3 regions of the Paenibacillus sp. GCM10012306 genome follow, and region 1 is predicted to be linked to each of the others. Evidence: riboswitches for the same ligand, from Rfam matches in the RefSeq annotation. Region 1 holds a riboswitch; each other region holds the start of a gene.
What was found. A riboswitch is a leader RNA that binds a small molecule or an ion and turns the genes downstream of it on or off. The one in region 1 is predicted to bind cobalamin.

Region 1 (10,580 bases):
GCTGAGCACGCCCGCCACCTCGGCTTGCGGATGGTTAGCCAGCAGCGGCAGATATACTTTGCGCGCAATGCCGCCAATTCCGACCAACGCAACTCTTTTTCGATCAGGAGCTATTATCATTGCTTGAGCTATCCCCCTCTTGAAGTCAGGATGTTCATCCCGTATGTACTCTTCCAGCTATTATACCTTGAACTGATACGCCGACAAATGACCTTTGCTTCAATATTTTCGTTTTTTTCAGTATGATGAGATGAAGAGATGGAGGAAAGGGCATATTAAGATGAGAAAATGGTTGCCGATTCTGTTGTATGTTGCGGGCATAGGTGCCGCGTTTATTTACAGGAATGATATCCTGGACTGGATGAGAGATGTTCAAAATCCGATTTTGTCGGTGGGATTGGCCACTGTGCTCGCCTTATTCCCGGTTGTGCCCTACAAGGCTGTCATCGGATTATTCGGTTATGTATATGGAAGTTTTGCAGGTGCGCTTATCTGCTGGTTAGCGACGAACCTGGCCGCAGCCCTGATGTTTATTGGTGTAAAGTACTGGTTCCAGGGCAGGGCCAGAGCCTATCTGGCCTCTATTCCCTCACTTGAAAAGTTCACAACTACTGTGGAACGTCGTCCCTTCGCCTCTGTCGTATTGGCCCGGCTGCTACCAATCATCCCGCAGACTGCGGTTAATGCTTACGCCGGAGCGGCAGGCCTGCCCTTCTGGAGCTTTCTGCTGGCATCGGCCTTAGGCAAAATCCCTGGTATCGCCCTGTTTGCGTATCTTGGCGGGACTGGGCTGAGCAATCCGGGCAACGCCATTGTCGCTATCCTGCTGTATGTAGTTGTGATTGGCCTAGCAGGACTGTCATTACGCAAGCGTCCAAATGGGATTTGATGGAGGCAACTGCTGGCAGGCGGCCCATATTTGTTTTATAATTAAATTGTGATCTATTTAATTGCATTATCTGAATGGAGGGATATTAATGAGTGAAGTTCACAACAATCATATAGAATCCAAGACGGAACAAGCCACTTTCGCAGGTGGATGCTTCTGGTGCATGGTATCCCCTTTTGAGGAGCTGCCGGGCATTATCAAAGTAGTCTCCGGCTACACCGGCGGCCATACAGAAAATCCTACGTATGAGCAAGTATGCTCCGAAACCACGGGTCATGTGGAAGCGGTGCAGATTACGTTCAATCCTGATATTTTCCCGTATCGCAAGCTTCTGGAGCTGTTCTGGCAGCAAATCGACCCTACCGATGAAGGTGGGCAATTCTACGACCGGGGAACTTCCTACGGCACAGCGATCTTCACCCATTCCGAGGAGCAGCGGGCCGAAGCCGAAGCTTCCAAAACCGAGCTTCAGGAAAGCGGTCGCTTCTCCAAGCCGATCGTTACGCCGATCCTCCCAGCGTCCAAGTTCTACCCGGCCGAAGAATACCATCAAGGCTATCACCACAAGAATCCGGGGCATTACATACGCTATCGTAAGGGCTCTGGCCGGGATGCTTTTATCGAACAACATTGGTCTCATAAAGAGGACGAGGAAAGCCTGAGAGCACGTTTGACTCCGCTTCAATATGAAGTGACACAAAATAATGCTACAGAGTCTCCTTTCCGCAACGAGTTTTGGGATCACCACGGGGATGGCATTTACGTAGACATCGTGTCCGGCGAGCCGTTGTTCAGTTCTGAGGACAAATACGACTCCGGCTGCGGCTGGCCGAGCTTCACCCGTCCGATCCGTGATTATTCTGTCAAGGAAAAGACCGACCTCAGCCATCTGATGGTCCGTACGGAAGTCCGCAGTAAAGAAGCCGATTCTCACCTCGGCCATGTATTCAACGACGGCCCAGGCCCTAACGGCCTGCGCTACTGCATCAACTCCGCAGCACTGCGCTTCGTGCCCAAAGAAGATCTTGAGGAAGAGGGCTACGGGGAATATCGCGTACTTTTTCCGCAAGCTTAACGTAGGGAGTAGGAGTAGGGCTTGAGCATGGTCAGGGCTTGAGTTTGAGTTTGGGCTTGAGCTTCAGTATGGGTCAGTGCTTCAGTATGGAGCCGAGCTTCAGTATGGTCTGAGCTTCAGTACGGTCTGAGCTTCAGTACGGTCTGAGCTTCAGTATGGGTCTGAGCTTCAGTATGGTCTGAGCTTGAGCATGGTCTGAGCTTAAGCATGGTCTGAGCTTAAGCATGGTCTGAAGCTTCAGTTTGAGTCTGTGCTTGAGCATGGGGCCGAGCTTCAGTATGGTCTGAGCTTGAGCATTATTCTAAGCATGAGCACAACTAAAATTTTCGACATATAAGTTCAGGAGCTATTAAGCTGTTCACAACCACCATCTAGTACGATTAGCTGATCGACCTTTATGTCTTAACAGTAGTACCAAAACAAAGCCGCCAAGCCTCACGAAACACGTGAGACTTGGCGGCTTTTTAGTCTAAATGCGCGAACCTAGGAAATCTGTGACTTTATATATGCGTATATGGATGTATAGTAATATAGATTTTCGTATTTTATTGTAGGATTGGTTAAGTGTTTGGCGAATTCATTGAGCAGGCATGAAAATGGTGAAGTGATACAGATTCAAGCTCGGGTTCGGGATACGAAATTTAGGATTCTGTATTCCGAAAACAACCTCTACTGAAGATCAGCCCCGTGCTGATGAGCTAACTGGAAATTTTCAGACTGTTGAGAAAGTTGTTGTTTTAAGAAAATCCATAATTAAACCCTTGATTAATGAACCTATCTCGAAATCAGGACTGGTTCTTGTTCCAGCTGGTAACGGACCTCAGATCCGTTATTTCCTAACAACTGACCGTCCCAGAAAATAACGGACTCCAGAGACGCTATGAGCAGAAATCGGGTGTAAAATCCACGTTTTGGGAGGAAATAGCGGCACCTGAGTCCGTTACATGTTCCAGAAGCTGCTTGATGTGTAAATAACGGCGCTGGGGTCCGTTAGCCCCCATGCATACGTCTCCAACCTTCTGAAGCAGTGGTTTTGACATGCATTGATGATGAAGCTGAGCCTGATTTATAAGGCTATTTCGCATCAACAATCGTAGAGAATGGTGTTTCTCGACAGTCTGAGTTTTTCCAGTTATTTTTCAAGTGAGCATGGTCTGATCTTTGTCGGCTAATTCTTCGTTACTGTTTTATCCCTCAGCCTGCTCTCCGTTCGGCACAACACTCAACAATGTAGCGTCTTATATTCCAACTTAGCTTCCGCAACATAAATAGCAGGTCCACGTCCCAGGTACAAATTTCTCACCCTCATACTTTACTTTTTATCCTGGTTGTCATTATCACGACTGTCAGTAGGATCAGCACCGCCCTGTGTCGATTGCGGATCTTCCGATTGCGCATGCTCTACCTTTGGCTGCGCTTGCTCCGCTGTTGATGAGGTCTGCTGAGCCTTGGGTAGTGCTTGCTCCACCTTAGGCTGTGTCTGATCCACCTTCGCTTGAGCCTGTGGAATCTCCGGTGACGGTTGCCGGATTTCCGGCGCATTCGGTTGCTTTCCTCCCAGCTGCCGATTGGCGTCTCGAATCAACTGGGATTGCTCGTCGTGGCCACGCTGTCTTCTTTTACGGAAGGCGAAGACGATTATCAGAATAATGGCTGCAGCTATCAATATGGGCAGGGCACCAGCTAGGATCACCACAATCCACTGAAAGGTGACGGACAATGCATTCAGACTGCCACTCAGCGCCTGTGATGCGCGTGTGCCAAGTGGATCCTGACCCTTTTTCTTCATCACATCTAAACTTGCGTCCGTTTGGTACAAGCGCAGCTCTACAGTTGAAAACGAAACATTCTGATCAATATAACGCATTCTCCCTTTTATCCGTTCAATCTCCTCCTGGATGGAACCCAGTTCGTTGGCAAACGCGACAAGGTCGGCGGGCTTGGTCGCTTTTTTCATAAATTCGGTGTATTGAGCTTCCATCATCTGCTTAGCCTTCAGTCGGGATTCAAGATCTACGTATTCTTCAGACACGTCCTGCCCCTGGATACTACGCTGGAGTTTCACATGCTTCACTTTCTCAAGATTACTCAGAAAAGACGAGAAGCCGGATGCCGGTACTTTCATAATGAAATTCCCACCTTGCTCGTATTCAGACATATTCTCATCAAATCCAATGATATAGCCTTGAGCAAGAGTAACCATATTTCGTACTTCTGTCTGAGCCTTGGCGTAGTTGTCCACTTCCATGTTCAGGTTGGCTTTATAGATCAGCTTCTTGTTCAATCCAGCTACAACATCGCTGCCAGTAAACCCGGCACCCGTTTTCCCGGTATCCACTGCCGAAGAATCTTCTGCGGAATCCGTACTACCAGCTCCTGATTCTCCCCCGGCTTTGACAGCCGAATCAGCATCGACACTCGATTTCTCTGCTACCGGAGATGTATCACTAAGTGTCTGACTTTCAAACTTACTCACTGAGTTAGCCGTACCCGAATCCGCAGCCACATTGTTACTCTTGTGATCAGCCGAGCCGCAGCCCGTGACGACAATAACCAGAATCAATAACCATACTCCATACAACCCCCATTTTCGCATCATCAAACCCCCATAATTTAGTAGAATACTTCTATGTATCCCTGACGATTCCAGAAGATGGAATGTTGCATGACTATTAAATGTTTTGCATATATTGATCCAGAGTACCGGGTAAAAACAAAAAAAGCAGTACCCGGATCTGGATACTGCTGTTTGCGAACAATCAGTTTGTTTGGTACAATTACGGTGTCTTAACAGACAAATAACACCAAAAACCCTCACATCCATTCAGATGAGGGCATGGTTCTGTTCGGACAAGCTCCACCTTGCCGAGCAGGGCATTCCATTTAGCGATGAAGTCATTTTACTAAAGGGGAGGTGAACCCTTATGGCAAAAGACGTAATCTGTGAAGTCAACTCCTGCACGCACTGGGCAGCGGAGAACAAATGTCAGGCCGATTCCATCTTCGTTGCTTTCCACAGCTCCAAGGAACCAACACGTGCGGAAGAAACTGATTGTAAAACATTCGAGAGCAAGTAAGCTATTCAGAAGGAACCCTCCACGGTTCCTTCTTTTCTCATTTATTCTATCAAGAATGAGAATTATTATCAAGTGTATCATTAAAAAAAGAATCCCTAATAATGAAGGTGTCCCAAACGCCAGGAGGTGTATGGTACCCCTTTTACAATCTATACAACCTTGCTTACTACTGTAGGCTCTTGCTTGTCTGCTAACTCTTGCCCACCTGATGCATTCTCTCGCTCCCCTGTTGTATGTACTCGATTGTATCTGTTCCTCGCCCACTCCATGCTCTGACTCTTCTGCTGTGCCCATACTCGCCTTCCCCTACGCCCTTACTCACCTGCTGGATGCTCTTACTCCCCTTTTTCACTCCCTGCTCACCTACTGGTGTTCTGCGAAAATAAAGTCGTAGACTGCCTCTTTTGTTGTTCAATTATCGTTTCCCGTTAGCTTAATTGGAAAAAAATAAAATTATAACGCTAAGCATGCGCTAGTACAGGTACACAGAACTTTGAATTTTTATCTATGGCAAAGTTAGCCTTAATAAATAGCATATCGTCATTATTATCCATCGGCTCATACTGAGCTTTCTCAGTGAATTGATCTGGTGTGAAATGAAATTGAATACTCTCTGTCTGTTCATTAGCAATTCGGTTAAGTAAACTATTTATATGAACATCATCTTGACTAACTATATCGTATAGATGAAGCGTATGACCTTCTTGCTGATAGACGATAATAGCTTCGTCCTCTTGCGAGTAATAAATTGATTCGGGAAACACATTTAAAGCGTAAAACATAAAAAGTCCTTGGTTATTGCTAACACCAAATTGTCCTGAAATAGGTTTGCGGGACAAAACCATTCGTTTGATAAATTCCAAGTCTTCTTCATTGGAACAATTCAGCTTGCATATGGTGGAATCCTCATTTGGAACGGGATTAAATTTCAATTTGAATTGCGATTCACCAAAGGATTCAAATCCGAATTTCGGATAAAAGTTAATCGCAGTACTATTAGCGAATAAGAAGAAGATATCACATTCTTGCTCGTAAATATTAAGAACATGATTCATCAATGCTCTAGAAAGCCCTTTTCCCCTGAAATCAGGGTGAGTAATAACTGTTCCAATTTGAATCGCTTTCTTGTTTAACCCATTAATCACTACGTCCATTTTGCTGACAGAAACATTAGCGATGACTTTACTATCTCTAAGAAATGAATAGCAGATATAACGATCATCCCAGAAACCTTTCTGATACCAAACTTCAAAGTTAATATCAAAAGCTAAAGTCGTTAGTTGATTAAAACTATCTCTGTAAGCCTTATTATCTTTGTAAGCGGAAACTAGGTCTATTCCAACTTCTATATTTTCATTTAAAAACACAAATATACCCCCTATCGTATTTATGATAAGTAGCTTCAATTTTACCACATCAAAGCACTATCGGTTACAGTAAATAACAATTATAACCAAACTCCCTATTGGCTTAATGAAGCATCGTCAGTATAATACTTTATTTCCTCCTTACAACCGGATGCTCATACTTATCCACCCAACGCCCTTACTCTCCTGCTATATGCTCTTGCTCACTTCCCGTTTGGCTAGACTCAACCAGCTAAAATGGTCTAAGCGAACCGAGCCAGTTCTAGTTCCCCAATAAAAGAAACCAGCAGGCCTCCCCACGAAGAGAGAGCTGCTGGTTTCTTTTATAGTTCTATATTGTAGCCTACAGCGCTACATTTAAGCTTTGCTTACGCTAGTCTTTGTTCTTGCGATCGAAGCAGCCTCAACCATGTTGCGCAGGGCGCTTTCGGTTTCTGCCCAGCCGCGAGTCTTGAGTCCGCAGTCCGGATTGATCCAGAACAGTTCTGGGTCCAGTACACGCAGAGCGCGGTCGATGTTGACAGTCATTTCTTCTACAGCCGGTACGCGCGGGCTGTGGATGTCGTATACGCCAAGGCCGATGCCTTTGTCGTAGTCTTGCTCCTCGAAGCTTACGATCAGTTCGCCGTGGCTACGGGAAGTTTCGATGGAGATAACGTCCGCATCCATATCGGAAATGGAATCGATCATGTTGTTGAATTCGCTATAGCACATATGCGTATGGATTTGCGTCGTATCTTTGACATCGTAAGTGGAGATACGGAACGCTTTAACCGACCAATCCAGGTAATGCTGACGGTCTTCTGGCTTCAGCGGCAGACCTTCACGAATCGCAGGCTCATCCACTTGAATCATTTCAACACCAGCGTCTTCCAGTGCCTTCACTTCATGACGCAATGCAATCGCGATTTGGTTCGCCACTTCTTCACGGCTCAGGTCATCGCGGACGAACGACCAGTTCAGGATCGTTACCGGTCCAGTCAACATGCCTTTTACCGGAAGCTTGGTGCGGGATTGTGCATAAACGCTCTCTTTAACTGTCATTGGCTCGATGAAAGCAACGTCAGCATAGATTACCGGTGGCTTCACGCAGCGGGAGCCATAGGATTGCACCCAGCCATTGCGAGTGAACAGATATCCAGCCAGCTTCTCACCGAAGAATTCAACCATGTCTGTACGTTCAAATTCGCCGTGTACGAGTACATCAAGTCCCAGCTTCTCTTGGAATGTGATGACTTCGTCGATTTGATCGCGGATATATTGATCATAACGCTCTTGGTTCCATACACCTTTACGCCATTTGAGACGTGCTTGACGAACTTCCGGTGTTTGCGGGAAGCTTCCAATCGTTGTTGTTGGCAGCAGTGGCAGGTTCCATTTCTCTTGTTGTACTTTCACGCGCTCTGCGAATGGCAGGTTACGGTTTGCAGGAAGTACAGCCAGCTTACGCACCTCTGCAGCGATATCTTCACGGCCACGCTCAGGCAGCGCACGGAAGGTAGCAAGCGCATCGCGGCTAGCTTGCAGCTCAGCAGCAACTGCATCACGGTTTTCCAGTGCAGAGCTAATCAGCTTCAGTTCAACCAGCTTCTCGTTTGCGAATGCCAGTGCGTTCTTGATTACCGATTTTACTTTATCTTCGCCTTCTACGGTTACCGGTACATGCAGCAAGCTGGAGGACGGTTGCAGGAATACACGATCCAGGCTAACATGAGTCGCCAGTTTGTCGAGCAATGCCAGCTTGGCATCCAGGTCGGAGCGCCAAATGTTACGGCCGTCGATGATACCAACGCCAAGAATCTTGTCTTCCGGCCAGCCAAGACGCTCGATCGACTCGAGGTTTGTACCGCCATCGTGCACGAAGTCCAGACCCAGACCTTGTACAGGCAGCTTGAGCAACGCTTCAAGCGGTTCAGCAGCTTCGAAGTAGGTTTGCAGGATGATGTTCAATCCAGGCACAGCTGCAGCGATTTCTGCATAAATCGACTCAAGCAAGCTGATGTCTTCATTGGTAAGCCCAGTTACAACCGCAGGCTCGTCCACTTGAACCCACTTCACGCCTTCTTGCTGAAGCTCTTGAAGCAGTTGTACATATACAGGCAGGAAACGCTTAGCGATTTCAGCTGTTTCAGAAGACTGGAAGCCTTTGGAGAGCTTCAGGAAAGTGTACAGACCGATGACAACCGGCTTTCCTTCGATTCCTGCTTTCTCTTTGGCAAAACGATATGCTGCAAGTGGCTTGTTTTCGGTCAAACGCGGCGTTTGATTGCCGATCTCCGGAACGATATAGTGATAGTTCGTGTTGAACCATTTTGTCATTTCGCAAGCAGTGGCTGTAGCATTACCACGAGCCATTGCGAAGTAAAGATCCAAGCCGATATCTCCGCCGTCGTAATCATAACGTGGAGGCACAACGCCGAACATTACGGCTGCATCCAGGACGTGGTCGTAGAATGTGAAATCATTGACCGGAATCAGATCAATGCCAGCTTCCTTTTGAGTTTGCAAATGCTCAAGCTGGATTCTCTCCATTTCGGAGCGGAATTCCGCTTCATCTTTTTGACCAGACCAGAAGGTCTCCAGGTTCTTTTTCCATTCGCGGTTCTTCCCGATTCTCGGGTACCCGAGGTTGCTCACTTTTACTGTTTGCGTCATTCCTAGGTTCCTCCCCTATCTCACTAATAATCTATATACGTCATGTTTTATACCCAAAAAAGGCGTCTCTCCCTGTAAGAAGTCAGAGGGAAAGACGCCCTAGTATTATACATACTTGTAGCTGGTCTAACACCATCCTATCTTCCGTAGGTAAAGCTGTGCTGTCGAAACAGGCAGGTCTCCTGGCTGCGGCGTCTACATCTTCAGCCGTCTTCCCGAACAGCATATGCTGCCAGTGACGAGGGTTGCTGAAGACTCTTCCGTTACAGTGGCGGGACCGCGTCGGTCTTGCACCGAACTTCCCTATTAAGCCATCCGGTATGTCTATCATCCGGCAGGCACCTGTATCCGTTATTCAGTTTCGGGAATGAATATAACGTCATGATACTGGAATACCAAGTAAACCGCAATAGATTATGAGTGTAACAGTTATACGGAATCCTTATAGCCAGTTAGAAGAAAATAATATACACCACTGCTGCTAGCACAATTCGGTAGATAGCGAAGGGCAGCAACTTAACCCGATTGATCAGTTTCAGGAAGAAACGCATCGACAATAGGGCGAAGACAAAGGCGCTGATGAAGCCAGCGATGAAGAACGGCAGCGACTCCATCGTGAAGTATTGCCAGTTCTTCATTAAAGAAATCAGTGTAGCTCCGGCCATGACCGGCACGGCCATAATGAACGTGAAGTCGGCTGCTGCCCGGTAGCTCATCCCGAGCAGTACGCCCCCGGAGATGGTTGAACCGGAGCGGGAAAAGCCCGGCCACAAGGCGAAGCACTGCATCAGTCCAACGCCTAGCGCTTGTTTGTAAGTCACTTGATCGACCGTTTCAGTCTGCACCTTCTTCGGCGCAAAACGGTCGGCACAAATCATGAATACAGCACCTATGACGAGTCCAATCAATACAGTTGCCGTCGAGAACAGATGGTCATCAATATAATTCTCTGTAAGTAAACCTAGGACCGCGGCAGGAATCAGGCCGATCAGCACCATACGAAGCTTCAGATGCCCTCCTTCACCGGAAGACTGCTGTGGCTGTCCATCCTGTATAGGCTGCATTTCTTTGCGGCTGAACCGCTTCAGACCCAGCAGATCAATGAATCTTTTCCAGAAAATAACGACAACCGCCAGGATAGAACCCAATTGAATAACTACTTTAAACGTATTCGCCGTATGTTGGCCCAGAAACGCCTGTGACTGCAGCCACATATCATCCACAATAATCATATGACCTGTAGAGGATACGGGAGCAAACTCGGTTATACCTTCGACGATGCCTAGAATAATTGCTTTAATAATCATGAGCAGGTCCATGTTACATCCTCCTTAAATTTTTATGCAGATTGCGCAGATAGCGACTTCGGATGAAGAAGAAGTAGAGTACCTGTGCGACAAAATAAACCGCCAACACCGCTCCTGTCTCCGTCACAATCGACAGGTAGAACAAACGCTGCAGCGCAATAAAAGCAAACAGACTATGCAGTATAGCCAGTCCAATTGGCACAAAGAACA
Region 2 (10,580 bases), on a different contig from region 1:
TGATCAGCATCAGTTCTAGTACAATCTGCGGCATCCGCAATCTGCTGAGCACCTGTAGCAGTTCGCCAAACGGCGTGGTAAGAATCAGAAAAAAGAAGCACGACAGACAAGCTGCCACTCTTGCCAGCAGCAGCCCACCTCGCCATAGTCCAGCAGCCGTCATATAGAGCGAGAGTGAAGATCCTGGCAACGGCATTACCACCATTGCCTCTCCGGCTGCCGGACGGCCGATCTCTACTACAAGGACTGGCAGACTGATCAAGTAGAACAGCAATGCGGAACCCAGCAGCATCCCGTATAACTGAATCGGGATCTTGGCATAGAAGATGCACCAGATCATCAGCCATAGTGAAATAGCTAGTTGTAAAGCTGGGTCCAGAACAAAGGACAGCACGAACATGACTGCGGCGAATCCGCTTTTCCACATCGGAGACAGGCTGCGAAAAGCATTGCCATAGGAGACAGCGTCAATTCTTCTGATCATTCAGCTTCTGCTTGCCTTGTCTTCCTTTGAGCAGACCGATCGTATAGCCAATCACCCCGGCACCGATAGCCGCCTGTAAGGCGAATAGCATACTTTCGGTCTCTCCCGGCAGCTCCGTCAGCGGCTTGAACCAAGGGGTATATGAAGGATCAATTTCTGTGATCGCGCCTTCTGCAGCATCATCAGCCCCGCCAAATTCCCCTTCTACAAACAGTAACGGCAGTACAACCAGCAGAACGACTGCCAGAAGCATCCAGGCATTTTTCCATTTGGCACTCATTTAGGATTGGGCCCCTTTCGTTTGGCGTTTCAGTAAAGACAGCTCATGCGGGCTATAAGATTTCAGCCAGTTCCAGAGCAGCACAGTCAACAATCCTTCACTGATGGCAAGCGGAATTTGCGTGATGGCAAAGATGCTTCCGAACTTCATGAACGAAGCCATCACCCCGCCATCGGCAGCCGGAAATGCTACTGCCAGCTGGACTGAGGTGACCACATAGGTCATAAGATCCGCGATGGCTGCCGCACTGAATACCGCGAGTTTTTCGCGCTGGGTCGTCCCCATAATCAGTTTGTACGCCGCATAGCCGGCAAAAGGACCAGCCACCGCCATCGAGAAGGCGTTCGCACCAAGCGTAGTAATTCCACCATGGGCAAGCAGCAGCGCCTGAAAGAGCAGCACAATTGAGCCAATAACGCCCATGGGCAGCGGACCAAGCATAATTGCACCAAGACCGGTTCCCGTCGGATGAGAGCTGCTTCCTGTGACAGAAGGCATCTTGAGTGCTGACAGTACAAAAGTGAAGGCCCCGGACAAGCCCAGAAGCAGCTTCAGCTCCGGATTGTCCTTCGTCATTTTTTTCAACCTCATAATTCCTAGAATAAAGAACGGCAGAAATGCCGCCCACCAGAACAGCGCCCAGCCCACTGGCAGAAATCCCTCCATAATGTGCATGGCCTGTGCAGTTCCCGGTTCATTAAATAGCAAATACACGGTAAATCCGGCGACCAGCAGCATAAAACTCCACATCCTGCGTTGTTTCATCCCATTTCCCTCCACGTTAAGTTCATTTGTAAGCTTTGAAAGCCAAAAAAGCCCACCCTAACAGGTGGGAGATCTATGTACGCCATTGCTTACGAAAGAGAGGGATGGGCTCGGAATTCACATTCCAGTCTCACTCCGTTCAAGACAGCAGAAACTAGCAGTCACCTTGTGCAAAGGGAACTTATCCACAGTCCGCCATTGCATGGGCCGCTTGCCGCCTTCAGCTCTTCCGTCAATTCGTACACCGCTCCTATCCGCGTAGAGTCTTGGTGTGCGAAAACAAGGTAGGTCTCCTGGCTTCGGATGATAACGCCGGCTCTTCGTCTTCCCCAATCTTGCTTCGAGTGACCTGGTGAAGAACGGCTCTCCTATACAGTGGCGGGACCGCTCGGGAGTTGCACCCGATTCCCTGTTACCCCTTGGCATCCAAGGGCACCTTGTTTTATCGCTAATTGATCTTGTACATCATAGCGGACTTGGCATTACGTGTCTGTGATAAAAGTGGGGGTTAGGAATTCCTTCCAATTTACATTCAAAAAAAAAGAGCCGTTCCCATCCGTAATAGATGATGAATCAGCTCTTTACTCAAAATCAGGCACCCGGGCTTTTTCCCGCATTCAGCGACGCAGCATCACCTCTGGACTTCCAAGGAAGCTTTCCGAAGTTGGTGCCAAGCACCCCTGTAATAATCATGAAGGTGCCAATAATATGTGCCACCGTCAGTTCTTCGTGCAGAATCATGGCTCCGGCGATTATAGAGATTAGCGTAGACAGGTTATTGAAGACGCTGACCTTGGAAGCTTCTAGCCGGGCTAGCGCATAAGTGGACAACAGGTTGCTAATCACTGTAGACAGGATACCCAGATACAGCAGAGCCAGCAAATACTTGGAATCTGCGAACGGCTGGAAGAAGACATTCAGTGTGCCTGCCGTTCCATGCCTGATCAAAGCAGCAGCCACGAACAAAATAAAGCCCATAGCCATAGTAACAAAAGAGATCTCCAAAGGCGTATACTTCCGTGTCAACGGCCTTGCCAGCACACTGAAACCTGCCATACTCAGTGCAGACAGCACCAGTAACACCAGTCCAGCCACATTATTGCCACTCCAGCCAGCGCCTCCCTTCATCGCGAAGATGAAAATAACACCCGATACAGACAGCAGGATGGACAGCTTCTGGATAACATTCGTTCGTTCTTTAAGAAAAAAAGCCGCGATCGGCGCGGTAAACAGCGGAACCATCGCCAGAATGATGCCTGCTTCCGAAGAAGAAGCACTCATTAGACCGAACGCCTGAAGCGCAAAGAACAGCACTGGAGATAACAGGCCCAACGGGAGCAGTCTGCGAACATCACTCCAGGTGAAACGGAGTTTGACCCAGCGGAAGAGAAAGGGTACGGCCACTGCGATCCAGCCAATAGCGAAGCGATGCGCTAGCACATCCAGCGGATTGGCCTCGGTGACCGTCATTTTGACGAACAAAAAGGAAAAACCAATAATTGAGGCATAAAGAATAGCGGCCAGATAGGCCGACGTATTGCTGTTTCTGGACTTCATGCGTGCTACCCCCGGAAAATAAATGTGGTGTCCAAACATTGAACTCAATATACTATGCAATCAGAGCGAAGTAGCCACAATTCATATGTACCGCATCTATACCGATACAAACTGGGTTATTAGCGGATTCCCCCCGCCACTCTCCCTTGCAGCATACCAAAAAGCCCTGCACTGCAGGGCTTTTCACTAGACTCTAACTTTGTATTACTCTAGCCCAAATCGCCAAGCTCGATCTGCACAATACCTTCTTCTTCCTGAATCTCGGCAATTAGGTGCATCAGGCTGCCGAATTCCAGCTCTTTGAATTTACGAGCCGCAGATTCATGCTGAAGCGCCCACAGGCACTCGTCCAACGTGCAGACCACCGGAACATCACAGCGGATCTCTGCCAGTTCCCGTGATAGATGCAGCATATCGAGATCGGCTTCGATCTTGGCTCGCACTCCCTTAGGCAGCAGCTGCAAATTCTCGATAACGCCTTCGACCGTACCATAATCAGTTAGCAGCTTAAGTGCCGTTTTCTCGCCGATGCCGCGAACGCCAGGATAATTGTCGCTTGTGTCGCCCATAAAGCCTTTCAAATCTATGACCTGGGCAGGCGTAAGACCTTTATCCTCCAGCAGTTCCGCCGGATCATACACCTTATAGTTGGAACGGCCTTTTTTCATAATCACGACCTTCACGTTGTCCGTAACAAGCTGAAGCATGTCGTGATCTCCGGTAATAATGTAAACCTCAGATTCTTCACCATAACCGGCTGCCAGTGTACCGATGCAATCATCGGCCTCATAGCCTACCAGCCCGACGTTGGGTACGCCAAGCTCTGCTACAACTTCCTTCACTAGATCGAACTGGGGAATCAGCTCCAGCGGCGGCTCCGCCCGGTTGGATTTATAGCCGTCATTATATAACCTGTCACAGGGATTATTTTTTTCAAACGAAAAATTTATCAAATAAACCCTTCATATCAAGGATTTTATTATCTGGATTTATCCCATATTATATCATCTTGGGAAAATTAATAGTGTATATATTGAATAAACATAGAATTGGTATTAAAATAGGGGCTACAGCCTCAGTGCGAGGCAGACTCCGCAGAACGAAGTTCAAGTACTTTTAGGTTTTAAGAATTATATCTATATATATTTCATTAAATAGCATATGGGAGTAGCTACGGTCCATTTTTCCACCCTATGGGAGACTTTAGCAGTACGACTTCAGGTCACGCGACGCATGAAGAAAATTAGAACGGAACTCGAATGAGACCGTCTTTTTCTCCATGCGTTTTTTGTTTTTATTTCACAAAAAAGGAGAGCGCCTTTGAATGACATTTACTACATCAGGCAAGTATATTTATAGGTTAACAACACTTGATAAAGAATATTCACGATCTCGTGGATTTAATATTAGAGTCTACGAAATCGCATTTTTTAATACCTACAGCAAAATAGCGTATCCTCATCCTATCACCGAATTTCTTATTGATTATAGAAGTAAATCAATGTCTTTAGAGAGAGAAAGGCAAGTAGCGAGTACTGTTTGCCAATTTTTAAATTATTTATTGATTATGACTAATTCGGGAGAGAAGGATTTCCTAGAATTATTCGAACACGGTCTTTTTGGACTTTCCTTTGTTCATGGGGCAAAGTTTCTACAAAACCAAGAGATACAATTAAATAAGCATGGTAAACCCATTAACAGGGAAACAGTGGATCGTAAGGAATATGTTTTAATTGCTCTTTATGTCTTTCTTCAAAAGCAAGGGATTATTAATGAAAATCTATTTATAAACACATACATAGACGAAAAGGGACACGAAAAATATTCAACCCCATTTGTAAGGATGAATAGAAATGCGCGAAATTCCACACCAAAGAAAGAATTAAGAGACTTTGGCGAGAACAGACAGCAATTACTAGTTGAATTTATCGATACAGCATTAAGTTTAAAGTCGTGTAAAGACATCGCCTTCGGACTGGGTCTACAGGGATTTGGGGGGCTAAGAAGAGGTGAAGTGGTAAATCTAGTAACTAGCAGTTTAAGGTATTCTGGTAACTCATTAGTTGTAGATATTGATGATAGGCAAGAACATTTATTTAAAGATAAGAGAAATCTGTCAAAGGAAGCAGTAAAGAAATGTCGTCATCAAATTATTATACCTAGTGAATATATGAATCTACTGTATCTTGGACATTTAAATTCTATAAAATCACGTAAAGCACCCAAGAAATTCCCAGTGGATGATGCACTTTTTGTTAATAAATTTGGTAGTCCAATGACGGGAAAAACTTATGAAGAAAAATTCAAACGCGTTGTTTCTAAATTTATTGAACGATTATTAATACAAAAACGTTTTGACGAGTACACTTATTTAACCTCCAAAGTTTTTAACACTCATACTTTAAGGGGGGTTTTTACAAATATTTGTTTAGATGATTTGGGATTAAATGTTCGACAAACAGCTAATGCCCGAGGTGATACTTTTGATAGCTCTGTTATGGTATACGTTGAAGAACTAACAGGTATGCAGAAAATGAATAGAGCCATTACTCAGCTTTCTCAAGCTGTAATAAATGCTGAAAAGAGTCGAGCATTCTTAGAGGATTGGAATACGGAGGTGATTTAGACACAATGATATCAATAGCGGAAGTATCAAGACAAACAGGCTTTTCAGCGAGAATGATTGATCGCTTGATTAAAGCAAGAAAGCTAATAGTGATAGAAAAAGGTGGCGGCGGCCTTCCCACCTTGATATGCAAAGAGTCAATGAAGGGTGCACTTGATGAATTCAATAAATTTCATGAAGAGTACATTTACTTCAAAGAAGTATTTGAAGCACTCCATCTTGATAACCAAGCTTTTTATAATTATGTAAAAACTTACGAAGATAAAAATAAAAATTTTGACCAAAAAAATTTTATGAGAGTAATAGAAATCAGGGAACCTTTGTATGGAGCTTTTGACAGGAGACTTTTTTTTAATCGAAGAGAATTTGAAGAGCTTCAGCGTGACTTCATTACGTTAGAAGAAGCCAGGGAGATAAAAGGTACGCCCGACCGAACTATTTTCAGTCATTGGTTAAAGAGACGACCGTTGCTAAAAATATTTTCGATAGGTTCAACCGGAAAAGCTAGATATGTCCGTAGAAACGATTTAATGGAAGCAATACATAATTTTAAGCCTAAAACAGATAGAAAACTTCCAGATTTTAATGTTGATGGATATCTTATGTCTAATCAAGTTATGGAATTAGCACATTTATCACTGAAGTATTTTAAGGTTATCGTAAAACAGAATATCCTTTCCCCATCTTTAAAAAAAGGTAATATAAAATATTTCAAGAAAGAAGATGTTGCTACACTGATTCAGCGTCAAGAATATGAGTTTCAAATACTCAGTCAAAATTACTACAGCTTTCTAGATATTCATACTTTACATCCAGATAAAAACAGGGATTTTTTCAATAAAACTAGTTCTATAAAAAAAATCGAAATACCTCCCTACCTTAGTTGGCATTTTCGCAATAGTGGTAAATGGTTGTACAAAAAAGAGGATGTTCATAACTTTTATATGGAAAGCCAAATTAGAAAGAGCTTAATCTTTGAGTCAACAATCACACATGCACCTTATGAATTCAATAGGCAATTACAGGTTTTGCAAATTGATATAGACCATATTCCTCCAATAACCAAGAAACTTTGGTCAGAATTCATATCAGACAAACTCCAACGCCCAGGAAATCAGTCTTACACAATAACAAGTTATATCAGAACTCTCGTGAAAACAACAGAAGTACTCGTTAACTTTATAAAGAAAGAAATTTATGAGTGCTCATCAAATGATATTAATCTTATTCTAACAAATTCACAGATACACAGACATATTAGGGAAAAATTATATGATTTTATACAATTCGTCTTCAAAGTCATCGAGATGAAAAGTAATATTAAACCTTCTAACATTGCTCGTCTTATAAATCCCAGGAAACTAGAACGCAAATCTTCTCATGACAAAAAATGCTTAACATTTGACGAATACTCAGATTTATTTAAACATTCCATAAACATTGAGTTGCATAAGCACTCTGCAATAAACTCAGCTATTCGATTAACAAAACATAACTGCACATCCGATAATTATGATTCCGCTTGGTTGTATGTTTTGCTGCATTTAAATAATGCATGGAGGCATAGCGACTGTCTTGATCTCCCTATAATTAGTTTAGAAGGTACTGATATTTTAGACTTACAATGGTTACAGAATAACGACATCAGTGACTCTGATATAAAAAAAATTATCTTTAGAATAAAAGCTTCACCTATGATCGTAAGTAAAACAGGAGCCGAGCGTCTCTTCTTCTGTGCTCCTCAACTAGAAAGAGCTTTTGTTACTTCTTATCTAATCTGCACACTAAAAACTAAAGCAATAGATAATACCGCCGATAAGGTGATTTTCAACATATGTGATATTAGTGGTCGAAAACTACTGAGTAAACCTTTTAAATTGTTTTTTAGGTTTTATTCAAGAAGTGATTTCCTATTTAAAAATAGACTGATGAATAGAACAGTGATAAGCCTTGTACAGTTTATTCAGACTAAATATGGTAATGAAAAAGACACCGAGTATCTTAGGATATTAAGAAGCCATGCAAATTTTGAAACAACTGACATTTATATAGATATTCCCCAACAACGTTTAGACGAAATCTCATTGCAACTCTTTGATAGAGATATCTTTGGTCATATTCCTGATGCATTTGCTGAAATACTTTTTGGAGAGGCAACTTCAGAGCACCACCGCACTAAACAAATAAAAACAATTATAGAGGACTTAGGTGATATATACAAAATTGAAGAAACAGCCGGGTTTATTAATGTTGTACTTCAGGTCAAGACTCATGCTTCCAGTGCTTTTTTTAACGAAAATGAGGAATATAAGGATATAGTACGCGGAATTATTAAGGAGATGTCACCTACGGAAATCAAAGATATTTATGGCAGATTAATAACAGGTCAGTTACCAAGTAAACAAAAAAACTATCAATGTCTAATATCAGAGTATGAATGTAAGTTCCCTGGAAGAGATTGTGGTCAATGCCCACTATCCATTCCGCATTTCTATGCACTATCATCAGTAGTCGAAAGAATCTTTAGGAAAATAGAGATTATTCAAAACACTTTGTTAGAAGAGCAGCCAAATGCTGAAAAAACAAGGATGGCTAATTGGTTAGCTATTGATTTACAGCTTTTAAAATATGCTCAGGATAAGTATGGGAAAGATGAAGTCGCTATGTTTGCCACAGGAATAAATAATAAATTAAAACTTATAGGCCCTATTAAACAATACCAATCTATATAGTGAGATGAGGAATTTATTTGAGTATTAAAGCTCTAGCAGCTAAATATCTGTATAATATCGATTTTCTTGATGAAATTGTTTTTGAGACTTCAGAAGTATTTGATTACAATTTTTCCAGAATGGAAGCATATCAGTTAATTGAGGACTTGAATAATATTCATGCACTTGATATTAATTACGAGTCAAATAAATGGCATTTCTATAATAATATTTCCGGTTGCACAGAAACTATGGATTTTAATTTTCTCGATTCCCTTACTTTTGTTAAACATCTAGACATTGAAAACGTAAAAACCGCACTTAAATGCTGGGTATTACACAGAATAGTAAAGGATAATTTGCGTGCCACATCCGTCGAAACATACTTTAATCATGTAAAAGAAGCTCTTCTAGTTACAAATGCATTTGCCAAAAACAGTGTAGAAGACTATTCCATATTCCTTGCCTCTTTAGCATTGCAAGATAGCCCAAAAAGGCAAAAAGTTATCTCAGTGTTGAATTTTTTATCTTTTTATGAAGAAATAGATAAAGAGCACCTGTACTCAGATAAACTAGGTAGAGTTTTAAGGAATCTAAAAAAACAAAACAAGTCTAGACTAATTCCGTCTGGCTTAGATATTCTAAAGTTCTCTAAGATGTTAGAAGATTATTTTGAAAATGTAGATACTAAGAGTAAGGAGTATATCCACTTTTTCCCAATACTGTTATGGTGGAGAATAACTACAGTGATTCCCTTACGTCCATTCGAATTTTGTGCCATTGAGACTGATTGTATGCTTTATGAAAATGAAAAGTGTTATTTAAAACTCCCGAGATTGAAAGGAAGAAAAAATAAGAACCGGAAGCAAATCATAGACAAAATATTAATCCCAAGACATATCGAAGAACTACTAAATGAATATAGCCATGTCATCGCACGCTTTAATCACAAAAGCAGAAAAACCTTTTTGTCTCGTTTGGCATATGAAAAAACGTTGAAAAACTCAATGAATATTATGTGTCGAAAAAGGTCCAATGACTATTTCCTAACCCCTGACTTACAAAGCCTAATTGAGAGATTCTATTCTGAAATAATACAAGGATATTACGGTTTTTCATACTCTAATCTAGCACCTGTTGGAAGGAAATCCACTCAGGTTGTGTATGAATGTAATAGCGATCTTATACGAGTACGCGCGATTGACTCAAGGCACATAGCGTTTATAAATATGCTTGCACAAGGTTGGAGTAAACCTGAGATTGCTAGATTTGGAGGGCATCTTATCCTTGAAACACAAGCAAATTACCAAAATCATGAGGAGTACTGGATTGAAGAGGAAACTCAAAAATTGCTAAAGACCTTTAGACTTGGAATCAAAACAAATACTAACATAAGCAGTGATGTTATTCAGTACAATTGTGAAACTCATACTTTATCTAACAGATTAGACGCCGCATTTAAACATAAGTTCGTCCTTAGACCTACAACAAGTTCGGTCACGAATAAATTAAAATTAGGTTATTGTACAGACCCGTTACAAGCTTGTAAATCCCATTGTTCACACTGTAACTATTGGAGAATCAGTGCAGAGGAATTTAGAGAAAAGAATAATGAAATACAACAATTTATTAACGAATGTGACAATCAAATCCATGATCTATTCGCCTTTTTAAAAGATACACATCGCTTTGTTCATAAAGGTGAGTTAAATACTCAAATTGCTGATAATGTACTTTCAACTCAGAAAAAGTTAAATGATCAACTTCTTAAACGTTCCACTTTCTTATTCAACTTAGAAAAAAGTACGGTTGATGAAAATGGCTAATAAAACAAGAATCTATGGCGAAGAAATAATTGATGAAATAATACATCGTTATATAGCTTTAAATAATATCACTGGTGAGATCGAATACAGTGGTGTACGTGACTTTGCATTTCATCTTTGGAATATTAAAGATCCATTATTTACAAACAAAATGTATTATCAATTGATTGATCCAAAAACAGACGAACTACCTAAAAAAAAAATATATAAAAATATTAAATTAAGTGATGATTTCTGGAGAAAACCTCAATATCAAGGGAGACAAAGGATAGACGCAGTAAATAATTTATTATCAGAGACCGTCTCAAAAGCAAATACAGTTGAACAGCAC
Region 3 (10,580 bases), on a different contig from region 1:
GCAGCGGATATTGCCGGTTTTGTCCTCTATTGGGGGCGTACGCTGCCCGAGGTGCTTCAGCAGGCCTTTATTGAGGACAAAACCAAGGATTATTTGCTGGAAAAGCTTCAGCGTGAAGCCGATCCTGTTGCCGCTGCGGCCGGGATCCATGAGCGTGTGGAGAAAGCCGAGAAGGAACGGCGGCGCAGCGGTGGTATCCAGCCTGAGGCGCTTGAACTTCTGCGCGGACTGGCTGCAGCCGCTGACCGTTTTCTGCTGAACCGTTTGTCCCTGGCGGAACTAACAAAGGAACAGCTACTGGATATTGCCTTCCTGCGTTATCCGAAGGGTGCTGCTAAATGGTATCCGCCGCTGGATCAAATCAGCAAGCAGAAGCAGAATGCACTGCGGGCCGCTTACCGCTGGTTCGGGGAAGAGAAGCCGGATGAAGGAATCTTCGCGGAACTGACTCCAAAGGAGCTAGATGATGTGCAGCTCCTTGGACGGCGCTGGCTGAAGGAGGCGAGGTCCGTTGAACCTTTCGAACGGCTGCCGCTGGGCTTTTACTATAGCAGTCGCCGTGAGGGGGGACCGCTGGATTACGAAGCGCTGCTGGAGCTGGTTAACCAGAAAGCAGGTTCGGATAAAGAGACCGTCTACCGCTTCCTGGCTTGGACACAAGGCAATCCATTGTTTGTAATCTCGAACAAGAAGCTGCAGCCGGGGTACCGCCGAGCGATTCTGAAATATTTCCTCAGTAATGACCGAGAAGCATTCAAGAATCGCGAATTCCGCAAATCCTATCTTGCAGCTGCACATCCTGCTCTGCAAAATGTATATAATGAAGCCCGCTCCCAATTGGCTTCACCGCTGGCGCGGTGGGTCAGCCGCAGCCGATTTCAAATCCTGATCTCGGGGCTCGCGATTGGAATTGTCCTGATAATTGCAATTATAGCTGTTAGCATGCTGAGACCGGACGGGAAGGATAGTACCCTACCGGAGATTAGTCCGCAGCCAAGTCCGGCCCAAACTGCTGGTACCGACCAGCGGCCGGTCATGGCCTATCTGCTGGCACCTGACGGAGAGCAGGAGGAGGGTAGCAAGCTGCAGTTTATTTTCCCTACTGCTGCTGATTGCGAAAGCTTCAAGCCGGCTGAGATTAGTCTGCTCAATACCGATGACACCAAGAGTACGTATAAAGTAACAGCTACGACTAGTACGTGTTCATTGCCTTCATCGGATTTAGAGTCTTCCTCCGGGCAAGAAAATTCTGCTGCTGACCATGCAACTGGAAATGCAGATGGAACGGGAACGGATAATTCTCCGCATTCATCTGCTAATGCCAAGGATGCAGTGTCTGATCAAGCTAATCATGCTGCGAATCAGCAAGAGCAGTCTTCTTCAACAATTGATCCTGCCGCTTCACCTTCGCTTACGCCAGAAAGTGGACAAGTAGTTCCGAAAGAGGGCCAATATCAGGTAACCCTTGCGCTGGAGCCTGGGGCTGCGCTGGTACCGGGCGACACCATTGAGGCTGGGGACTATAAGCTGAAATTGTCCGACAAGGCTCTTGCACCAACCTCTGATGAGTCTTCGGTGAAGGACGACCCAAGCCCTGAGCCGACGGCTACAACAAAACCAAAAACGAAAAAATAGTTGCTACTCCTGAACAGCTGCTGAGTTATGACTTGGACAAGTTATGGCTATACAGCATTCAGGAGTTTTTTTCGCTGTCAATATGGAACAATACCGATTCTGGCAGTTTTTCTATGGACATACCGGGGGATTATAGCTATTATTAGGAATATTAAAATTTAATAGTAGTATATTTAATGAAGAAGGTGCAGACTCAGATATCTGAGTTTGCTTAAAAGGGAAGACCGGTTCAAAATCCGGCGCGGTCCCGCCACTGTAGATGCGGAGCGACTTTTCAAATGCCACTGTTCCTATAAAGGAGTCGGGAAGGCGGAAAGAAGCGATGAGGCATGAGCCAGGAGACCTGCCTTGTTCAAAGTGTTCCCATGCCTTCGGGGGGTGAGGTCGGGAACCAGTTGCAGATGGATTGTACTCCGGGAAAGAAATTCCCGTACGTCTGCCCTCAAGCTAAGTTTGTTCTGACCACCCTTCATAATAGGGTGGTTTTATTTTTTTACCAGAATAAACCAAATTATAAGGAAAAGAGGTTCATGATGAAAAGAATGTTATCATCCCGAGCGCTTGCGCTTGGACTGGCACTACTGCTGGTCATCTCCATTCTTGGCTCTTCGCTGGTGCCGGCAGGACAAGCCTTCGCCGAAGCACAGCAAAGCCTTACTGGACAAGGAGTTACAGAAACTAGCGTAACAGATGCTACCTACGGCGCAGCGGCGTTTGCTGCGGCTGCACAAGAACCGGTAGATGTTCAACAGGCAATTACAGACGCTATAAAGTATGTACAGAATAAAGGATATACTTCTGACTGGATTGCGATGAGCTACGGGCGGCTTGGAATTAAGATACCGGATAGTTATATTACCGGACTTGAGAAGAGCGTGAAGAGTACGATGACTGCTTCTTCTCCTCCGTATGTAACCACGTATGCCCGGTTGGCTCTGGCTGTTACGGCAATCGGTCGTGATGCAACCAACTTCGGCGGCTATAATCTTCTTGAGCCGATTTATAATAGCAAGGACGTAGCGGCACAAGGCATAAATGGCCCTATATATGCATTGCTAGCTATTACAGCCGGACAATATAATGTGCCTGATGATGCAGTCTGGAGCAAAGAGCGGATTGCGAATAATCTCATCTCGAAACAAGATCCGTCAGGTGTCTTCTCGGCTTTTGGTTCCAATGCAGATATAACGGGGATGGCTTTACAGTCTCTCTACACTTACAACGGCTTTCCTGAAGTCGAGTCTGCAGGCCAGCGTGCCGTTGATTGGCTGTCCAAGAATCAGAACAAGGACGGCGGCTATGACAGCCGTTGGGGCGTGAGTAGTGAGGCTAACTCACAGGCTATTCTTGGCTTGACTACTGCTGGTATTGACCCGACAGGACCAGAGTTCACCAAGGGCCAACACAACCTTATCACCAACCTGTTAGCTTACCAATCTACTGATGGCGGCTTCCGTCATGCTATGTCAGGAACATCTGATAGCATTGCAACTGAACAGGCACTGCAAGCACTAATCTCCTATCAACTGTTCCTTAAAGGAGATAAGTTCTATAACTTAAAGCAACCGGCTTCACAAAAACCGGCCGTTCAGGCTTCAATTACAATTGAAGGCCCTGAAGGAAGGATCACTAGCGGGGCTGTGGAAGCGCCAACGGCGTTTAAGGCTTTGGTAGAGGTCACTAAGGCTAATAATATACCGCTGGATATACAAAACGGCAAACTTAATGGCATTAACGGAATTTCGCAGCAGCAGTACGGTGCCTCTGACGGCTGGAAATATGCTTTCCAACAAGACGGGCACTGGAGAGTGTCGGATGTAGATGCTGCTGATTATGCTCTTAATGCAGGCCAACAAGTTCTATTTTTCTACGGCGATGCTGATACAAGTCTGAATAATCATGTAAACGTATTGCCGGCCATCCCTGCTCCAGGAGAAGGCTTTACGGTTCAGGTCTATAATGATGCGGTAGATTGGAACACGACACCGTCCAAGACTGTTAGCAAGCCTGCCCCAGGGGTAAAGGTAGCTATTGGGGATCATGCGGTTACAACAGATAGTGAGGGGAAAGCCAGTTTTGTTGGCCTGCCTGCAGGCACTTATGATGTGGAGCTTACAGGTTACCGTCAAGGTGCAGCACCAAGTGTGTTACCAGTTCAATCACAGTTTAGCGTAGCAGCACAAGCTCATTCTTCTATAGCTATTGAAGGTCCGGAAGGTCCTTTGGCTTCTGGCACGGTAGATGCAACGAGTCCGCTTCAGGCTTTGAGAAAACTGGCGCAAACCAGTAATCTCTCTCTGGACGTTACGAACAGTCCCATGGGAGAGTATGTCTCTGCGATTAAAGAAATAGAAGCGGGACAATACGGTGGCTGGGATGGCTGGTTCTATGCTGTGAAGAAAGATGGAGGCTGGACCCTTCCGAATGTTGGGGCAGCGGATTACTTACTTCAGAGTGGGGAACAGATATTATTCTATTATGGTGATTTCGGAGTCACTTCCTTTATTGATTCCATCCAGGCGGAGCCAAAGCAGCCTGTTTCCGGACAGCCATTTACTATTCTGGTAAAGAAGATTGTCGATGATTGGAACACGGGAGGCAGTCTGATCCTGCCGGCTGAGGGTGTTCAGGTTACGATTAAAGGTGAAACAGTAACCACCAATAATGATGGCAAAGCGACCTTTGTTTCCGGTAAGACTGCCGGTGACTATGAAATTGAAGTTACGGGCTACCAAAAAAATGCTGCTCCAACAGTGGTTAGAACGGTAAGCCCAATATCCGTTGCTAAGGATAACGGTACTTCAACACCAACGCCTACACCTGCAAAATCGCAGGTCACCTTCTTGGTGGAAGGCGATGCCATTCGCGGTACAATTGTTCCGAGCACAACAGTCAATTTGAACCCGGGTGATACGCCTTATAGCTTACTGGTTCGTCAGTTGGGAGGTAAGGTGGTTGCTACCGGTTCCGGCATGAGTTTATATGTCAGATCAATTGATGGCTTGGCAGAGTTCGACCGTGGTGAGAAAAGCGGTTGGATGTACTCGGTCAATGGAGTATTCCCGAACTACAGTGCAGGTGCCTATACTACGCTTGCAGATGGGGATACGGTTGCCTGGCGCTATACAACAAATCTTGGAGTCGATTTGGGTGAGCCATCCTTTGAGAACGATCCGAAGGGGCCAACCACCGGTACTCCAGGAACGGGCACTGCGGTTGTCATCAGCCCGGATAATGCTCTGCCGCTCAACAAGGTAGGACAGACTACAACCGTAAGCAATGCCAATGAAAAAATGACGGCTGCCCAGGCAGCGGAACTAAAGCAGACTTTGGCGGCTAATACAGTGTCCTTGTCACAGGCGATTCCAGCCGGAGCAGCAGCGACATTGAAGGATAATGCCGGAGAAGTGCAGTTAAGCATTCCGGCTGGCGCAGTGTCCAGTGGTGTTACGATTAATGTAAAAGAACTCTCATCCAGTCGTTCCGAACTGGTATCCGGACTGTATGAATTTACTCCGGATGGCACGAAGTTCGCGAAGCCGGTGGATCTGGCCATTAGAGTACCTGTTACTACGGACCATCTAGATAACTTGACTATGGCTTGGCTGAACAAGACTACTAATGAATGGATTCCAGTTCCGACTACGGTAGATGCGAAGACTGGCATTGTTACAGGAAAAGTTAGTCACTTTACCGACTATGCAGTCATTGACCGCAGTCTATGGGAGCCACAGCAAGATCAGATTAAGAAAGATATTGCCGGGGCTGTAAAATACATTACATCCGCAGAAGCAATCAGTGATTGGCAAGCCATCGGTTTGGTACGCTCTGGCAACACAGTGCCAGCTTCATACCTGAGCGGCCTGAAAGCTCAACTGGCTGAGGCTAAAGGCGAGTTCCGCAAAGTGACCGATTATGAACGAATTGCGTTGGCTGCAGCGGCTCTGGGCAGTGATCCGCAAAGCATCAGCGGTTATAATTTGATTGAGAAAATTTACAACAATGCTAACATGACGGCTCAAGGCAGCAACGGCGTGATTTTCGCCCTGACTGCACTGGACAGCGGCGCTTACAATGTACCTGTAAATGCGCAGTGGACACGTGAACGTCTAGTGGATTGGCTTCTGAAGCAGCAAACGAAAGAAGGCGGCTTCCCGTTGTCAGTTGGCGGTGCTGCTGACATTGATATTACTGCCATGACCGTAACAGCTCTATCTAATTACAAGGAGCAAGCGCTCGTTAAAGCGGCTATCGACAAAGCACTCGGCTGGCTTTCCTCTCAGCAGTTGGAGAACGGCGGTTACAAGTCGTACGGCGATGAGAACAGCGAAAGTGTGTCGCAGGTAATAATTGCTCTGACGGCTGTGGGCACAGGCCTTAACGATCCGCGTTTTGTGAAGGCTAAAGGCGGTCTGCTGAGCAATCTGGCGACATTCAGACAAGCTGATGGCGGTTATGCACATGCTTTGAGTGACAAGAACAGTAATAGCATTGCAACGGAACAAGCGCTACTGGCGCTTGCAGCCTACGACCGTTTCTTGAATGAAAAAGACAAGTTGTATAGCTTCTCAGCTACACCGGTGACTACGACTCCGGTTCCAAGCGTGACCTTTGCCGATGAAGGGCAAATCTCAGCCTGGGCTCTGAAATCGGTGCATACCGCGTTTGACAACAAGCTGATGCAGGGAGTAAGTGCTGACAGTCTTGTATTTGCGCCAAAAGCAAACATTACACGAGCACAGTTTGCGGCATTATTGCTGCGATTGACAGGTAATCAGCCTGCTGATGCATCTTCAGCTTCGGTATTCAGCGATGTGAAACCGGGGGCATGGTACTACGGGGATGTCATCAAGGCGAAAGAGCTTGGCATCATTGATGGCGTCAGCAAGACGACGTTCAATCCGAACGGCACGATTACCCGTCAGGACATGGCTGTGATGATTGCCAGAGCTTACAAGCTTGATGCTTCGGCGAATAAGCCAAGCTTCAAAGACGAAGTGAAGATCAGCATGTATGCATTGGGATCTGTGCAGTCTGTGTCTGAATTGGGCTACATGACTGGCTTCAATGGATCGTTTGACCCATCCGCACCAGTAACCAGAGAAATGGCGGCGGTGGTTGCGGTAAGACTGCCTTAGGATCTTTCGGGTAGTGTCTGAAAAAGTATTTTGGATCATATAGTGAAAATGATGGAACGGGGGAGAAGTTAGTGCCCTCGTTCTTTTCCCTTTTCTATTCAAATTCTGTATATCACTACAAGTAGCGGGTGCCGTTCTGTAACAGCGGCGAACCCGCGTTATTCTATGGAGGTGCTTAGGTTCATGTCCAACCCTTCCAAGCGCTGGCTGGCTTTTGTGGCTGCGCTGTTGACCGCAGTGCTGCTGGTGGCCGGATGCTCATCCGGGAATCAGCAAGTCCCGGGGTCCAATCAAGTCTCACATGTAAATGACAAGGATAACAAGAATAGTGAAGCTGCCAAGAGCGGTAACACCAATGAGAGTGGCAGTGCTAACGATAGTGGCGCTGATAGTAGCAACGCTGGTAGCGACGCCGCAAATGAAGACGGTGCTGATAGCGGCAGTGCCGGTAACGTCGCGAAAGCTGGGGGTGCTGACGGCAGCAGCACTGGTAAGGCCGTAAATGCGGATGGCGCAGACGGCAGTAGCACCGGTAAGGCCGTGAACCCGGATGGTGCAGACGGCAGTAGTACCGGTAAGGCTGTGAATACTGGCGGCGCTCCAGGCAGCGCTGCCGCAGGTGAGGCCGCCGGCTCCGCAGTCGCCGGCGAAGACCACGCTGCTGCGGCCAATGGCCCGCAGCAGACCCCGCCGCCGGCAGCCGCAGCTGCGCAGGCTGCCGGCAAAGCGTCGCCGGCCCCTGCGGCTGCGGCGCCGTCAGAGCAAGGCGCTGCGCTTGCAGCAGCAGCGCCCGTAACCTCGCCGCCGGGTAAGGCCACGGCGGCTCCAACCAAGCCCGCTGCTAGCGTAGCGCCGGCAGCGGGGTCCACAGCTTCGCCGAAGGCATCGGCGAAGCCTGTAGCGACCGCCGTAGCCACAGCGCCGGCGGCAACAGCCAAGCCGACGATCAAGCCGTCGGCTACTGCTAAACCGGCTTCTACAGCGCCGGTGGAGAAGCCGAATGCAGCAGCTACGGCCACCATTTCTATTGTGGGCGATAAGGAGCTAGGTACGATTTTATCCCCGGTAGCTATGGAAGTAGAGAAGGGCGATACCGTGCTGGACCTGTTGAAGCGGATTACGCGGAAGAACAAGGTGCAGATGGAATACCGTGGGACGAAAGGTTTTGCCTATGTGGAAGGTATCGATAATCTGTATGAATTTGATCGAGGCTCGGAGAGCGGCTGGATGTACCGGGTGAACGGAGTGTTCCCAGATAAAAGTGCGGGAATCTATGATGTGAAGCCTGGCGATGTGATCGAATGGTTATATACACTTGATCTGGGCAAGGACCTGGGGTCCAAATTCCCATGAGTGGCGGCTTTCGCTCCATGCACCCTACTGTAGCGATTGTGTATTATGCCGGGCTGGTGCTATTCGCAGCGCTTTTGTTTCATCCCGTGTATCTGATGACAGAACTGATTGGTGTGCTGGGTCTATTGCTGTTGCAAGGACAGGGGAAGACCCTGCTGCGCGGGCTGCCTTTTTACCTGCTGATGGCAGGATCTGTAGCTGTACTCAATCCTTTTTTCTCACATAGAGGTTCCCATATTCTGTTCTATTTCATGGACCAGCCAGTTACGCTGGAAGCGATTCTGTACGGACTGATGATGATGCTGGTGCTCCTGACGATTCTCATTGTGTTTGTGTCTTATAACTACACAGTGACAACAGACAAATTCATGTATTTGTTCTCTTCAGTGGCTCCCAAAAGCGCCCTGCTGACCCTGATGTCGATCCGGTTTGTGCCTTTGTTTCAACGGCGGCTCCGCCAGATTACTGCGATTCAGCGAACAAGAGGTATTGATACACGTAAGGGCAGTTTGCGCAAAAGAATGAAGGACGGAATGACACTACTGAAGGTTCTTCTGACTTGGTCGCTGGAGGAAGCACTGCAAACAGCCGATTCCATGAAAGCTCGCGGCTACGGGGTAAGCAAACGCAGTAGTTACGCCAACTATAAGATGGATCGGCAGGATATTATCGTCCTGGTGCTGCTAGCAGTCAGTGGCCTGATTCCACTGCTGGGCTGGCTGCAAGGGTATGGTACGATGCAGATTTATCCGCGGCTGAAGCCGCTGGAATTCACTTGGCAGGAAAGGGCAGTATACGCAAGCTTTTGCCTGTTTGTACTGATCCCGTTAGGGCTGGAAGGAAAGGAGAAATGGATATGGAGATCATCACAGCGGACCGGTTATCCTTCCGCTATCCCGATGAAGCCGAAGACTCGCTTCATGAACTCTCGTTCACGGTAAAGGAGGGCGAATTCGTCGTGCTGTGCGGTCCCTCGGGCTGTGGAAAAACCACGCTGCTGCGCCATTTGAAGCGGGAATTGACTCCGGTGGGGACCGGCAGCGGCAGTGTGCGTTATAGAGGGCTTCCGCTGGGAGAATGGTCACCTCAAGTGGCCGCTGCCGAGATCGGCATGGTCTTTCAGAACCCGGAGGCCCAGATCGTGATGGATACGGTCTGGCATGAACTGGCCTTCTCTATGGAGAACCTGGGTTATCCGCTATCGGTAATGCGCAGCAGACTAGCGGAAATCGCCGGGCTGTTCGGATTGGAGCCGCTGCTGTACAAGCCGGTGCATGAGCTTTCCGGTGGGCAGAAGCAGTTGTTGAATCTGGCCTCCGTGCTGGTTCTCCAGCCGAAGGTGCTGCTGCTGGATGAGCCAACTTCACAGCTAGATCCGATTGCTGCCCGTGAGTTCATTCAAATGCTGCATCGGCTGAACGAGGAGATGTCTGTGACAGTCATTATTAGTGAGCATCGTCTGGAAGAGGTTCTTCCACTGGCGGATCGTGTACTGATGCTGGAGGATGGCAAGCTGAAGGCCGAAGGCACTCCGCGCGAAATTGCCGTGAAGCTTGGTGGGGAAGCAGCTGCCCCTTCTGATCTGGCTTATCTTCCCGCTGCAACAAGGATATATCTCGGTTTGACTGCTGAAGCAGCCTTGGAAAGTGCCACTTCCATCCCTCTGACCGTCCGTGAGGGCAAGCAATGGCTGCAAAGAGAATGGCATACAGATGGTGAAGGAGGGAGTGCCCGTCCGTCTGTAGAGCATCACGCAGCGGCCTTAGAGGCTGGTGATAGCCAGCGATCTTCCATCCCATCAGGTAGACCTTCAGCAGAATCTGTCTTACCAGAAGGGATACTGAAGGCCCGGGAGATTACGTTCCGCTATGACAAGGAAGGACCTGAGGTGCTGAAGAAGTTATCTTTGAGTCTTTTCCGGGGAGAGCTGCTGGCTGTGCTGGGTGGTAACGGTGCAGGCAAGTCTACACTGCTTCATCTCCTGAATGGGCTGGTCAAACCGCAGCGGGGACGTATAGAGCTGGCCAAGGGCAGTTCTACGGGATATCTCGCCCAGAACCCGCTGCTATACTTTAGCCAGAATACGGCGCGGGAGGAGCTTCGGCAGATGGCGGAATACGGGGGTCTAAGCGCTACGGAAGCTCAGGGGGAAATCGATGGGCTACTGGATATTTTTGAGCTTGGAGCGCTGCTGGATCGCCATCCCCATGATCTCAGCGGAGGTCAGCAGCAGAAGCTGGCCCTGGCGATGGTGATGCTGCTACGACCGGATATCCTGCTGCTGGATGAGCCAACCAAGGGACTTGATCCTGCGGCTAAAGAGAAGCTGGCGAATCTGCTGCTTCGCCTTCGCGAACTGGGCAAGAGCATCATCGTCGTTACCCATGATGTGGAGTTTGCGGCGAGCTATGCGACCCGCTGCGCATTGTTGTTCGATGGCGGGATTACAGCAGA

Region 2: it holds a riboswitch for cobalamin, as region 1 does, so the genes downstream of both, ACFORK_RS21445 (energy-coupling factor ABC transporter permease) here and metE (5-methyltetrahydropteroyltriglutamate--homocysteine S-methyltransferase) in region 1, are expected to answer to the same signal.
Region 3: it holds a riboswitch for cobalamin, as region 1 does, so the genes downstream of both, ACFORK_RS26290 (S-layer homology domain-containing protein) here and metE (5-methyltetrahydropteroyltriglutamate--homocysteine S-methyltransferase) in region 1, are expected to answer to the same signal.

What each region holds. Positions count from the first base shown of each region.
Region 1 covers NZ_JBHRYW010000001.1:624,229-634,808, reverse strand. Annotated here, with positions in the region: gene ACFORK_RS02835 (Gfo/Idh/MocA family protein) at 1-120, opposite strand, end outside; gene ACFORK_RS02830 (TVP38/TMEM64 family protein) at 281-889, shown strand; gene msrA (peptide-methionine (S)-S-oxide reductase MsrA) at 978-1,964, shown strand; gene ACFORK_RS02820 (DUF4349 domain-containing protein) at 3,277-4,560, opposite strand; gene ACFORK_RS02815 (DUF1540 domain-containing protein) at 4,889-5,041, shown strand; gene ACFORK_RS02810 (hypothetical protein) at 5,232-5,456, opposite strand; gene ACFORK_RS02805 (GNAT family N-acetyltransferase) at 5,503-6,408, opposite strand; gene metE (5-methyltetrahydropteroyltriglutamate--homocysteine S-methyltransferase) at 6,766-9,063, opposite strand; cobalamin riboswitch at 9,219-9,424, opposite strand; gene ACFORK_RS02795 (undecaprenyl-diphosphate phosphatase) at 9,516-10,382, opposite strand; gene ACFORK_RS02790 (FtsX-like permease family protein) at 10,384-10,580, opposite strand, start outside.
Region 2 covers NZ_JBHRYW010000010.1:230,477-241,056, forward strand. Annotated here, with positions in the region: gene cbiQ (cobalt ECF transporter T component CbiQ) at 1-484, opposite strand, end outside; gene ACFORK_RS21440 (energy-coupling factor ABC transporter substrate-binding protein) at 468-764, opposite strand; gene ACFORK_RS21445 (energy-coupling factor ABC transporter permease) at 765-1,529, opposite strand; cobalamin riboswitch at 1,796-1,984, opposite strand; gene ACFORK_RS21450 (DMT family transporter) at 2,121-3,086, opposite strand; gene ACFORK_RS21455 (5'-3' exonuclease) at 3,296-4,039, opposite strand; gene ACFORK_RS21460 (hypothetical protein) at 4,411-5,712, shown strand; gene ACFORK_RS21465 (hypothetical protein) at 5,718-8,444, shown strand; gene ACFORK_RS21470 (hypothetical protein) at 8,462-10,249, shown strand; gene ACFORK_RS21475 (hypothetical protein) at 10,242-10,580, shown strand, end outside.
Region 3 covers NZ_JBHRYW010000017.1:25,627-36,206, reverse strand. Annotated here, with positions in the region: gene ACFORK_RS26295 (GAP1-N2 domain-containing protein) at 1-1,635, shown strand, start outside; cobalamin riboswitch at 1,802-2,000, shown strand; gene ACFORK_RS26290 (S-layer homology domain-containing protein) at 2,178-6,773, shown strand; gene ACFORK_RS26285 (DUF4430 domain-containing protein) at 6,957-8,126, shown strand; gene ACFORK_RS26280 (energy-coupling factor transporter transmembrane component T) at 8,123-9,067, shown strand; gene ACFORK_RS26275 (ABC transporter ATP-binding protein) at 8,983-10,580, shown strand, end outside.